One region of the Streptomyces sp. NPDC050703 genome, then DNA from elsewhere that is predicted to be linked to it. Evidence: riboswitches for the same ligand, from Rfam matches in the RefSeq annotation. Region 1 holds a riboswitch; each other region holds the start of a gene.
What was found. Region 1 has a riboswitch for cyclic di-AMP ahead of AB0I16_RS05010 (C40 family peptidase). Riboswitches for the same ligand answer to the same signal wherever they lie in the genome.
Positions count from the first base shown of each region.

Region 2: another riboswitch for cyclic di-AMP. It lies ahead of AB0I16_RS34735 (M23 family metallopeptidase); the one in region 1 lies ahead of AB0I16_RS05010 (C40 family peptidase).
Region 3: another riboswitch for cyclic di-AMP. It lies ahead of AB0I16_RS18400 (transglycosylase family protein); the one in region 1 lies ahead of AB0I16_RS05010 (C40 family peptidase).

Region 1 is NZ_JBFAHX010000004.1:58,148-61,413, forward strand. Features, by position in the region: gene pcrA (DNA helicase PcrA) at 1-851, opposite strand, end outside; cyclic di-AMP (ydaO/yuaA leader) riboswitch at 1,109-1,265, shown strand; gene AB0I16_RS05010 (C40 family peptidase) at 1,273-2,475, shown strand; gene AB0I16_RS05015 (hypothetical protein) at 2,623-2,976, opposite strand.
Region 2 is NZ_JBFAHX010000071.1:2,443-5,708, reverse strand. Features, by position in the region: gene AB0I16_RS34740 (PrsW family intramembrane metalloprotease) at 1-399, shown strand, start outside; gene AB0I16_RS34735 (M23 family metallopeptidase) at 458-1,537, opposite strand; cyclic di-AMP (ydaO/yuaA leader) riboswitch at 1,549-1,696, opposite strand; gene AB0I16_RS34730 (PP2C family protein-serine/threonine phosphatase) at 1,988-3,163, opposite strand.
Region 3 is NZ_JBFAHX010000017.1:149,173-152,438, reverse strand. Features, by position in the region: gene eno (phosphopyruvate hydratase) at 1-937, opposite strand, end outside; gene AB0I16_RS18400 (transglycosylase family protein) at 1,243-1,977, opposite strand; cyclic di-AMP (ydaO/yuaA leader) riboswitch at 1,982-2,132, opposite strand; gene AB0I16_RS18395 (transglycosylase family protein) at 2,321-3,266, opposite strand, start outside.

The DNA.
Region 1 (3,266 bases):
CGGTAGTGCTCGGCGACGTCCGGGAAGGCGCGCAGGAGGTTGACCGTCGTCATGATCAGGTCGTCGAAGTCCAGTGCGTTCGCCTCGCGGAGACGTGACTGGTACATGGCATAGGCCTGGGCGAGGGTCTGCTCGAAGCCTCCCCCAGAGCCGCCGGCCTGGGAGGTGCCCCCAGCGACCTGGCCCGCGAAGTCCTCCTCGTCGATCAGCTCGTTCTTGAGGTTGGAGATCTTGGCGCTGAACGACTTCGGCGGGAACTTCTTGGGGTCGAGATCGAGGTCGCGGCAGACCAGGGCCATCAGGCGCTTGGAGTCCGCGGCATCGTAGATCGAGAACGAGGACGTGAAGCCCAGCTTCTTGTACTCGCGGCGCAGGATGCGGACGCAGGCGCTGTGGAACGTCGACACCCACATCGCGTTGGCCCGGGGGCCCACGAGCTGCTCGACGCGCTCCTTCATCTCGCCCGCGGCCTTGTTCGTGAAGGTGATCGCGAGGATCTGGCCCGGGTGCACACCGCGCTCGGCGAGGAGGTACGCGATGCGGTGGGTCAGGACGCGGGTCTTGCCGGAGCCCGCGCCGGCGACGATGAGCAGCGGGGAACCCGCGTGCACGACGGCCGCGCGCTGGTTCTCGTTCAGTCCTTCGAGCAGCGTCGCCGGGTCGGTCACCGGGCGCGGGGCACCGTCCCGGTAGTGCGTGTCCCGGGTCATGGGCGCGTCGAACTTCCCGTCGAACAAATCGTCCGGAACGTGCTCCGGAGCGCTGTCCTCGGGCGGGGGCGGGTGTTCTTCGTCCGCGGCCCGGGAGGGCTGCAGGTCCGCCAGGAAGCTGTCGTCAAAGAGGCTGCTCATCGCCTCCCGAGTCTAGGCGGACCCACTGACAACCCGCGCCGGGTTCCGCCGACCCGTCCGTCGCTCACGGCATGTCCACGGCCGGACACCGTCCGAGACGGCCCTGTGGGCACGCTGCGCACGGGCCGCGCCGGAGCCTCGTAACGTCACGAAAACGTATCGGGCATATCGAGCATCGACCTTCACAGGCGTCGCACAAGTTGGCTAGCGTGCTGCGCGGGCCGCTCGTATTCCCACCGGCGAACCCCGCCGGGAACGCGCGGCCCCCGCCGAGTCCGACATGTTCGGAGCCGGGGACCCACCGAGAACCTGGGGTGAATCGGTCCCGTGCGCAGTACGGAACCGTAGGGCAACCTTCCGGACCATCCGCCCGAACCCGACAGCTAACCCGGTAGGCGGGCTACGGAAGGAGTCGCCTCCCTTGGCGTCGCACCGCAAGCCGCGGAACCGGCCGGCCGGAGTCCGCACCGCCCCCGCCGTCGGCATCACCACGGCCGCCCTCACCTCCGTGGCGCTTCTGTCGCAGAGCGCCCAGGCCGCGCCCGCCTCGCCCACGAGGCCCAGCCTCGAAGAGGTGCGGAAGAAGGTCGACGACCTCTACCACCAGGCGGGCGTGGCCACCCAGAAGTACAACTCGGCCAAGGAGAAGACCGAGAAGCAGCGCAAGAAGGTCGACCACCTCCTGGACGATGTGGCCAAACGCACGGACAAGCTGAACGACGCACGTCAGGAACTCGGCTCCTTCGCCGCCGCGCAGTACCGCACCGGAGGCGTCTCGGAGACGGCAACGATGTTGCTGGCCGACGATCCGCAGGGCTATTTCGACCAGAATCACCTGGCGGACCGGCTGACCACGCGGCAGAAGAAGGCCGTCGACGACTACGAGACGCAGCGGGCGGCGGCGACGAAGCAGCGCACGAAGGCGGCGAGGAGCCTTGGGACGCTGACCGACTCGCGGGACGACCTGCGGACCAGCAAGCGGACCGTCCAGAAGAAGCTGGGCGAGGCGCGCGAGCTGCTGTCGGACCTGACCGCCGAGGAGAAGGCACGGCTCGCGGCGATCGAGCGCGAGAGGGAGCGGGAGGCGAAGCGGAAGGCCGAGAGGCTGGCCCGCGAGCAGGCCGCCGAGGCGGAGCGCGAGCGCCGGGCCGAGGAGGCGGCGCAGCGGGAACGGGAGAAGGAGCGGGGAGACGGTCAGGGCACCGGCTCGGGTTCTGGCCCGGGCACAGGTTCCGGTTCCGGCTCCGGCTCCGGAAGCTCGGACGGGAGCTACGCCACCAAGGCCGCGAAGGTCATCGACTTCGCGGAGGCCCAGATCGGCAAGCCCTACGTGTGGGGCGCCGCGGGCCCCGACTCCTACGACTGCTCCGGCCTCACCCAGGACGCCTGGAAGGCCGCCGGGATATCACTGCCGCGCACCACATGGGACCAGGTCAAGGTCGGGACGACCGTGAAGACGGCGGACGCCGAACCGGGTGACCTGGTCTTCTTCTACGACGACATCAGCCACGTAGGGATCTACACGGGCGACGGCAAGATGATCCACGCCCCGAAGCCGGGCGCGAACGTCCGCGTCGAGTCCATCTACTACATGCCGATCCACAGCGTGGTGCGCCCGGCCTAGCTCCATCTCTCCGCACCCTGCCGCACCGCACCGCGCCTCGCCCTGCCGGTGCCGGAGTGACTACGGAAACGGCACCACGGAAGACGAAAACGCCCTCCACGCGTGCGTGGAGGGCGTTTCCCTGGTCCCGTTCTCAGCAGCCCGGCATCAGGTCCACAGCACGGCGATGAAGATGTTCGCCGTGGTCAGCAGCCCCACCGCCCCGAACACGCCCTTGTCGATCTTCTCCTCGTCACGCTTCACATAGACCAGCGCGAGGATCACGATCAGCACGGCCATCTTGATGCCGATCTTGAGGTTGTTGACCGCGTTGTCGTCGGCCTGGTTGAGGCCCACCAGGACCACACCGGTGACGAGCATGGTCAGCGCACCGTGCAGCATCGCCGGGACGAAGCGGGCCGTGCCCTGGCCCATCTGCTTCATCTGGGTCAGGAAGCCGCCCAGGAGGCAGGCGATGCCGATGATGTGCAGGGCGACGAAGAGATGGATGAGTACGTCCATGGGCCGGAGCCTAACCCTCGCCCCCCACGCCGGTCGCAGGCGGGCCCGTAGCAGCTCTGCGAGGGCCGGACGGTTGTATCCGCCGTATCGGTCAGGGCCGTACACGAAGGCCGCCCCGCTTCGCGACCGCCACGGTCAGACCCGTTCACCGTTCCGCCCACTCACGACAGTTGCGCACAATCCGCGGCCAACCCGTGACGGCCCCGCTTAGCGTCCTTCCCCAGGTGACCGGCTCCCCAATGCCGCCCGGCGCACGGGCGGCAGTCGGACACCACCGCCGAGAAAGGTCC
Region 2 (3,266 bases), on a different contig from region 1:
ACCCCTCCCGAGCCGTACGCGCTCGGCTCGATGCGCGCCCGCTCGCTGGCCCGCGACTACGCCGCGTACACCTGGGGCAAGGCCGCGGCCCGCACGGTCGCGGAGTACGAGATGTACGCGACGTCCCTGGCGTTCCTCCGCCACCGGGGCCGCAAGGGCCGGGCGGGCGCCGACTTCGTCGCCCGCGAGCGGGAGCTGCTGCACAGGCTCTGGGAGCGCCGCGAGCCCGCCCGCCCCGCGCTGGCCTACGCGGCCCGCGCGACGGCACCGGTCCCGTTCGCGGGCCCGTACGGGCCTTTCCCTTACGGACAGCAGCCCCAGCCGTACCCGGTGGCACAGGCGTATCCGGCAGCACAGTCATATCCGGCGGCACAGCCGTACAACCCGTACCGCACCTGACCCGACGGCCCGAGGCGCCCAGGGCGCCCGGGGCTCCCGGGGGCGTCGGCTCGGGCTCTCAGGGGTTGAGGCCCTTGCCCTGGAGCCAGGCGAGCGGGTCGATGTTGGCGCCGCCCGCGGTGTGGACCTCCATGTGGAGGTGCGGTCCGGTCACGTTGCCGGTGGCGCCGACGCGGCCGATGACGTCGCCGGTGCTGACCTTCTGCCCGGCGCTGACGCTCATCGAGGACTGGTGGCAGTACCAGATCTCGGTGCCGTCATCGAGTTCGAGGACGGTGCGGTAGCCGTAGGCCCCGGCCCATCCCGCCTCCTTGACGGTGCCGGTGTGCACGGCCTTGAGCGGGGTGCCCGTCGGCGCGGCGAAGTCGAGGCCGGTGTGGTGCCCGGAGGACCACATGGAACCGGCGTCACCGAAGTGCGAGGTCAGGGTGTACGAGGAGGTGGGGATCGCGAAGCTCTTGGCGAGCTTGGCCAGGCGTTCGGCCTCGGCCTTGGCCTTGCGGGCCTCCTCCTCCTTCTTCTTCTTGGCCGCGGCCTTGGCGTCGGCCTCGCGCTCGGCTTCCCTCTGTTGGGCGGCGGCCTCCTCGGCGGCCTTCTTGACGGCGGCCTCCTCGGCCGCGGTCCGCACCGCGTCGTCGGCCTGGCTCTGCTGGTTCTCGGCCTGCTGCATGATGCGGGCGCGCAGCGCCTCCCCCGCGTCGGTGGTGCCCTGCCGGGCGTCCGCGGAGCTGACACCGGCGGCCGTGAGCGGGGCCGCGGCGGTGACGGCGTCCGTTCCGGAGCCGGAGCCGGCGGAGTCGTCGGAGATCAGCGAGCCGACGCCGGGGAGGGACGTGGCCTCGGGCAGCGAGTCGGCGACGGCACCCAGGTCGGGCATCGATATGGAGACCGGCGGCTTGCCGTCCTGCGCGGTGGCGATGCCGCCCGCGCCGACGGCGGCGATGACGCCGACTCCCAGGACGGTGGAGCTGCGGGCGAGGCCGCCGCCGCTCTTCTTGTGCACACGGTGCCTGCCGCGGACGGGACGGACGGACTCCTCGGTGGGATTCCACTCTTCCCAGGGCTGCTCGTCGTACCCCCGGACATCAGGGTCGCTCGGGAGGTACGCGGCTTCTGGGGCAGGCCGGTTGGACGCCACTGGGGCGCACTCCTTTCCTTCCTTCTCGCCTACCGGGTTAGCTGACGGGTTCGGAGCAGGAAGGTCTCCTACGAACATCTGGCATGGAGGCACAGATGCCCGATTCACCCCAAGTTGGTGGTTCCCCGGCTCCCTTGCGGGATTAGGCGCGTGCGCACGGAGCCGCCTCTAGTGACGGCTGGGACGACCGCGCTGCGTTATCGAACGTTAATAGACAGCGGGCCCGTATTCCAAGCTGTTCCTGTTGATTCTTCTCGCCGACGGGGTATGAGTGGGCCGCGCGTATGGGGACACCGGGGCAGGGATCGGGGCGAGTTGACCGTGAGTCGGCGCGCGCCGGGACTCCGCCACCCCTTGACGGTGTGTCAGTTGTTATGCGGAGGGGTGCAGTTCGGTCACGCGCTGTGACACTCTTTCGACGCCAGTCTCCGCGCCGGTGCCCGCGGCGGTCTACGTGCCGGCGTCAGGGTCCCCCGGCGCGGGCCGCCGCACCGCGAGCAGTGCCAGGTCGTCCGTCGCGCCGCCCCCGGTGTGCCACCGCACCTCCTGTGTGAGCGTGGCGAGCAGCGCCTGCGGGCCCCTGCGGCCCGGGAAGATCCGCCCGCCGAGCCGGGTGGCGGGGGCGTAGAACTCCCCGGCCTCGTTCCGCGCCTCCGAGAGGCCGTCCGTGTAGAAGAGCAGCATGGCGCCCGGCGGGAACTCCGTCTCGTCCGCCCGGTCCGGCCAGGCCCCCAGCGAACCCATGCCGAGCGGCAGCGCGGGCTCGGTCGGGGACAGCACGCACAGCCGCCCGTCGCCGCGCAGCAGCAGCGGCTCCGGGTGGCCCCGGTTGATCAGGCGTACGCGGCCGTCGCCGTGCCCGATCTCCGCGAGGACCGCCGTGGTGAACCCCTCGAAGGCGTCGAGGCCGTCCCGCCGGGTGCCCTCACGGGCGAGCGCCCGCTCCAGGCGCTGCGCCACCGCCTCCAGGGTGGCCTCCTGCTCGGCGGCCTCGCGGAACGCGCCGATGACGACGGCGACGGCCGCGACCGCGCCCATGCCCTTGCCGCGCACGTCCCCGACGATGAGCCGTACGCCGTGCGGGGTGTCCTGCACGGCGTACAGATCACCGCCGATGAACGCGTCGGCCTGCGCCGCCTCGTACCGCGCCGCGATGTCGAGGCCGCCGATACGGGCGTCCGGCTCCGGCAGGACCGCGCGCTGGGCGGCCTCGGCGATGGAGCGGGCGGTGGCGAGCCGGTCGTTGCCGCGGCGCACGACGCGGTTGATGACGACGGCGAAGACGGCGACGGTCACCACGGTGAGCAGTTCGGTGACGGACTCGACGTGGCCTGAGGAGGAGTTGCGGTAGTGCAGCAGGAGGACGGCGATGGAGGCGGCGGCGCCGGTCAGGACGGTGTTGAGCAGCGAGTAGAAGGGGGCGGCGATCAGGGGCGCGGCGGTGTAGAGGGGAGCCGCGGTGAACTCCGTCGGCGTGGTCACGTCGTACCCGATGCCGACGATGAGCAGCAGGAAGGGCAGGGCGCGGACGAAGGCCCACTCGCGGAGGGTGGCCCTGCTGCCGTTCGGCCCCGGACCGGACCGGCGCCCACGGCCGGGCCCGTCCGTCCCTCCTCGCTGCCCCACCGCTCGTCTCCCGCCGAATCCGCGCCCATCACCGCGCTGCACCTGCCCAGGCTTCCCGCAGAGCGGTGCGGATGCGACTCGTGTGGGCCGAACGGGTCACGGC
Region 3 (3,266 bases), on a different contig from region 1:
ACAGGTCGTCGCCGACGAGCTGCACCTTGTCGCCGAGCTTCTCGGTGATGGTGGCCCAGCCGGCCCAGTCGTCCTCGAACAGCGGGTCCTCGATGGAGACCAGCGGGTAGGAGGCGACGAGCTCGGCGTAGTACTCGGTCATCTCGGCGGCCGAGCGGCTCTTGCCCTCGAACTCGTAGGAGCCGTCCTTGTAGAACTCGGACGCGGCGACGTCGAGGGCGAGCGCGATCTGCTCGCCGGGGACGTAGCCCGCCTCCTTGATGGCCTCAAGGATGAGGTCCAGGGCGGCGCGGTTGGAGTCGAGGTTCGGCGCGAAGCCGCCCTCGTCGCCGAGGCCGGTGGCCAGGCCCTTGTTCTTCAGGACCTTCTTCAGCGTGTGGTAGACCTCGGTGCCCCAGCGCAGGGCCTCGGAGAAGGACTCCGCGCCGATCGGGGCGATCATGAATTCCTGGATGTCGACGTTCGAGTCGGCGTGCGACCCGCCGTTCAGGATGTTCATCATCGGGACGGGCAGCAGGTGCGCGTTCGGACCGCCGAGGTAGCGGAAGAGCGGCAGGTCGCTGGCCTCGGACGCGGCGTGCGCGACGGCGAGCGAGACGCCGAGGATGGCGTTGGCGCCGAGCGAGCCCTTGTTGTCGGTGGCGTCCAGGTCGAACATGGCCTGGTCGATCAGGCGCTGCTCGGTGGCGTCGTAGCCGACGAGCTCCGGGCCGATCTGCTCGATGACGGCGAGGACGGCCTTCTCCACGCCCTTGCCCTGGTAACGGTTGGGGTCACCGTCACGGAGTTCGATGGCCTCGAAGGCTCCGGTGGAGGCACCGGACGGAACGGCTGCACGACCCGTGCTGCCGTCGTCGAGGCCGACCTCGACCTCGACCGTGGGGTTGCCTCGGGAGTCCAGGATTTCCCGGGCTACGACGACGTCGATGGACGGCACGAGCATCTCCTTCTGGGATGTGACGCGTTTACGCGGGGCCGCTTCGGCCCTGCGTCTCCTGAGCCTAACCGGCCCGGAGCCTTCAGCCAGCCGACCGCCCGCCCCGTGGGACGTACAAGCGCCCAAATACCAGGGAATCGGGACGGAAGCCCGCTTTTCTACTGGCCGGTAGCTCGCTGAAGGCGAACACGGCGGTGCGGACATGACCCCGCCCCGGTGCGTACGGGGGATACGCGCACCGGGGCGGGGGGCCGTGGGGACGGGGGCGGCCGTGCCTCCGCCGAGGCACGGCCGAGCCGGCCGGGTCAGCTGAGGTGCAGCTGCTGGCCCGGGTAGATGAAGTCGGCGTTGTCGATGATGTCGCCGTTGAGCTTGTAGACCTTCTGCCAGCCGCCCTTGACGTCGTGCGCCTCGGCGATCTTCGACAGGGTGTCGCCCGTCTTGACCTTGTACTCGCCGTCGCCCTTCTCGACCGTCTTGCCGGTCGGGGTCTCGACGGTCTTCTCGGTCTGGGCGCGCGGGGCGGGCTGCGGCTTGGGCGCGGCCTGCTGCTGCGGGGCGGCCTGCTGCTGCGTCTGCTGCGGCTGCGGCTTGCTCTGCTGCTGAGGCGCCTGCTGCTGGGGCGCCTGCTGCTGCGGGGCCTGCTGCTGGGCGCCGCCGCCGTTGGAGGCGTTGGAGAGGCCGACGCCACAGCTCGGCCAGGCACCCTTGCCCTGGCCCGCGAGGACCTTCTCGGCGATCTCTATCTGCTGGGCCTTGGTGGCCTTGTCTGCGCTGGGCGCGTACTTCGTGCCGCCGTACGCGGCCCAGGTGGACGGCGAGAACTGCAGGCCGCCCTGGTAGCCGTTGCCGGTGTTGATGGACCAGTTGCCGCCGGACTCGCACTGGGCGACGGCGTCCCACTCGGCGTTGGTGGCGGCCGAGGCCGAACCGGCGGCCATCAGCGGGGCGGCCACGGCGGCACCGGTGACACCGGCGAGCGTGACGACACGGGTGGCCTTGGACGGACGGCGGTGCTTGCCCTTGCCGGAAAACAGCATGAGTTGATCCCCTCACCGACGCCTGCGAGGTGAGCTGTCGGGTTCGGGCCAGTGAAGTTGCCCGGCCGCACTCTCCCGAGTGCGGCTCCACCCCTAGCCGCATGACACGGCGCTTACCTTGGGTCCCCCGCTCCTGCCCACGGCGCTCGAAGCGACGACTGTTCCCGTCCGGCCGTTGGCAGGATTCGGCGTACCGACCGGCGGGGCCCACCAGTGGCGAGCGGTCACGACCGTAGACAGGAGACCACCGGAATTTCAAAGACGATCAGGGCTTCTGAGACCCATCTCTCACTCGCGCCAAAAGGTGCATACAGCACGAAGTGCCCCGCGGACGCATCGTCAACTACCGCTGCTTTTCGCCCAGATCGAGGCTCTGACCGGGGAGGATGAGGTCCGGGTCGTCCCCCACGGTCTTCTTGTTCTCGGTGTAGAGCGTGTCCCAACCGCCGTCGATGCCGTGGTCGTCGGCGATCGCCGAGAGGTTGTCCCCGGAGCGGACCGTGTACGTGCCGTCGGCCGGCTTGTCCGTCCGCTCGCCGCCGCGTGAGGCGTGCCGGCCCGAACGGTCGCCCGCCGCCGCCCCGGTGGCGTCCTCGGCGGTCTCCTCGGCGCTGCCGCCGCGGTGGCGGCCGGTGGAGCCCGCGGACTCCTCGTCCCGGCCTGCGGGCGAAGTCGCCTCGTCGTCGGCGGACTTGCCGGAACCGTCCGGCGCGCCCTTCCCGGGCGTGTCGTCCGCCCCGGCCTTGTCGCCAGCCCCGCCCTTCTCGCCCTTCTCGGGGGACTTGTCGGGCTTGCCTGACTTGTCAAGCTTTTCGCGGCCCTTCTCCCGGTCGGAGCCGGCTTCCGGCGTGTCGCTCGCGTCGCCGGAGGGCTTCTCGCCGTCCTTCGCGTCGTCCGAGGGCTTGTTCTCGGCCTCTGACGCCTCGTCGGACGGCTCGTCCTTCTTGCCGGAGCCCTCGGACCCCGACGAGCCGGAGCCGGCCGGTCCGGACGACTCGGGGACGATCGGGTTGCCCGGGTCCACGTCGGCCGCGGGGGCGTCCTCGGTGAGGCCGGCGATCGGGGCGCAGCTCGGCCAGGCGTCGGAGCCCTGTGCGTCGAGGATGCGCTCGGCCACGGCGATCTGCTGCGACTTGGAGGCCTCGTCGGCGCTGGGCGCGTACGCGAGGCCGCCGTTGGCCTCCCAGGTCTCCTGGGAGAGCTGGAGACCTCCGTAGTAACCGTTGCCCGGATCGGCGCTCCACGCGCCGCCGCTCTCGCACTCGGCGAGCTTGTCCCACGTCGCCGTG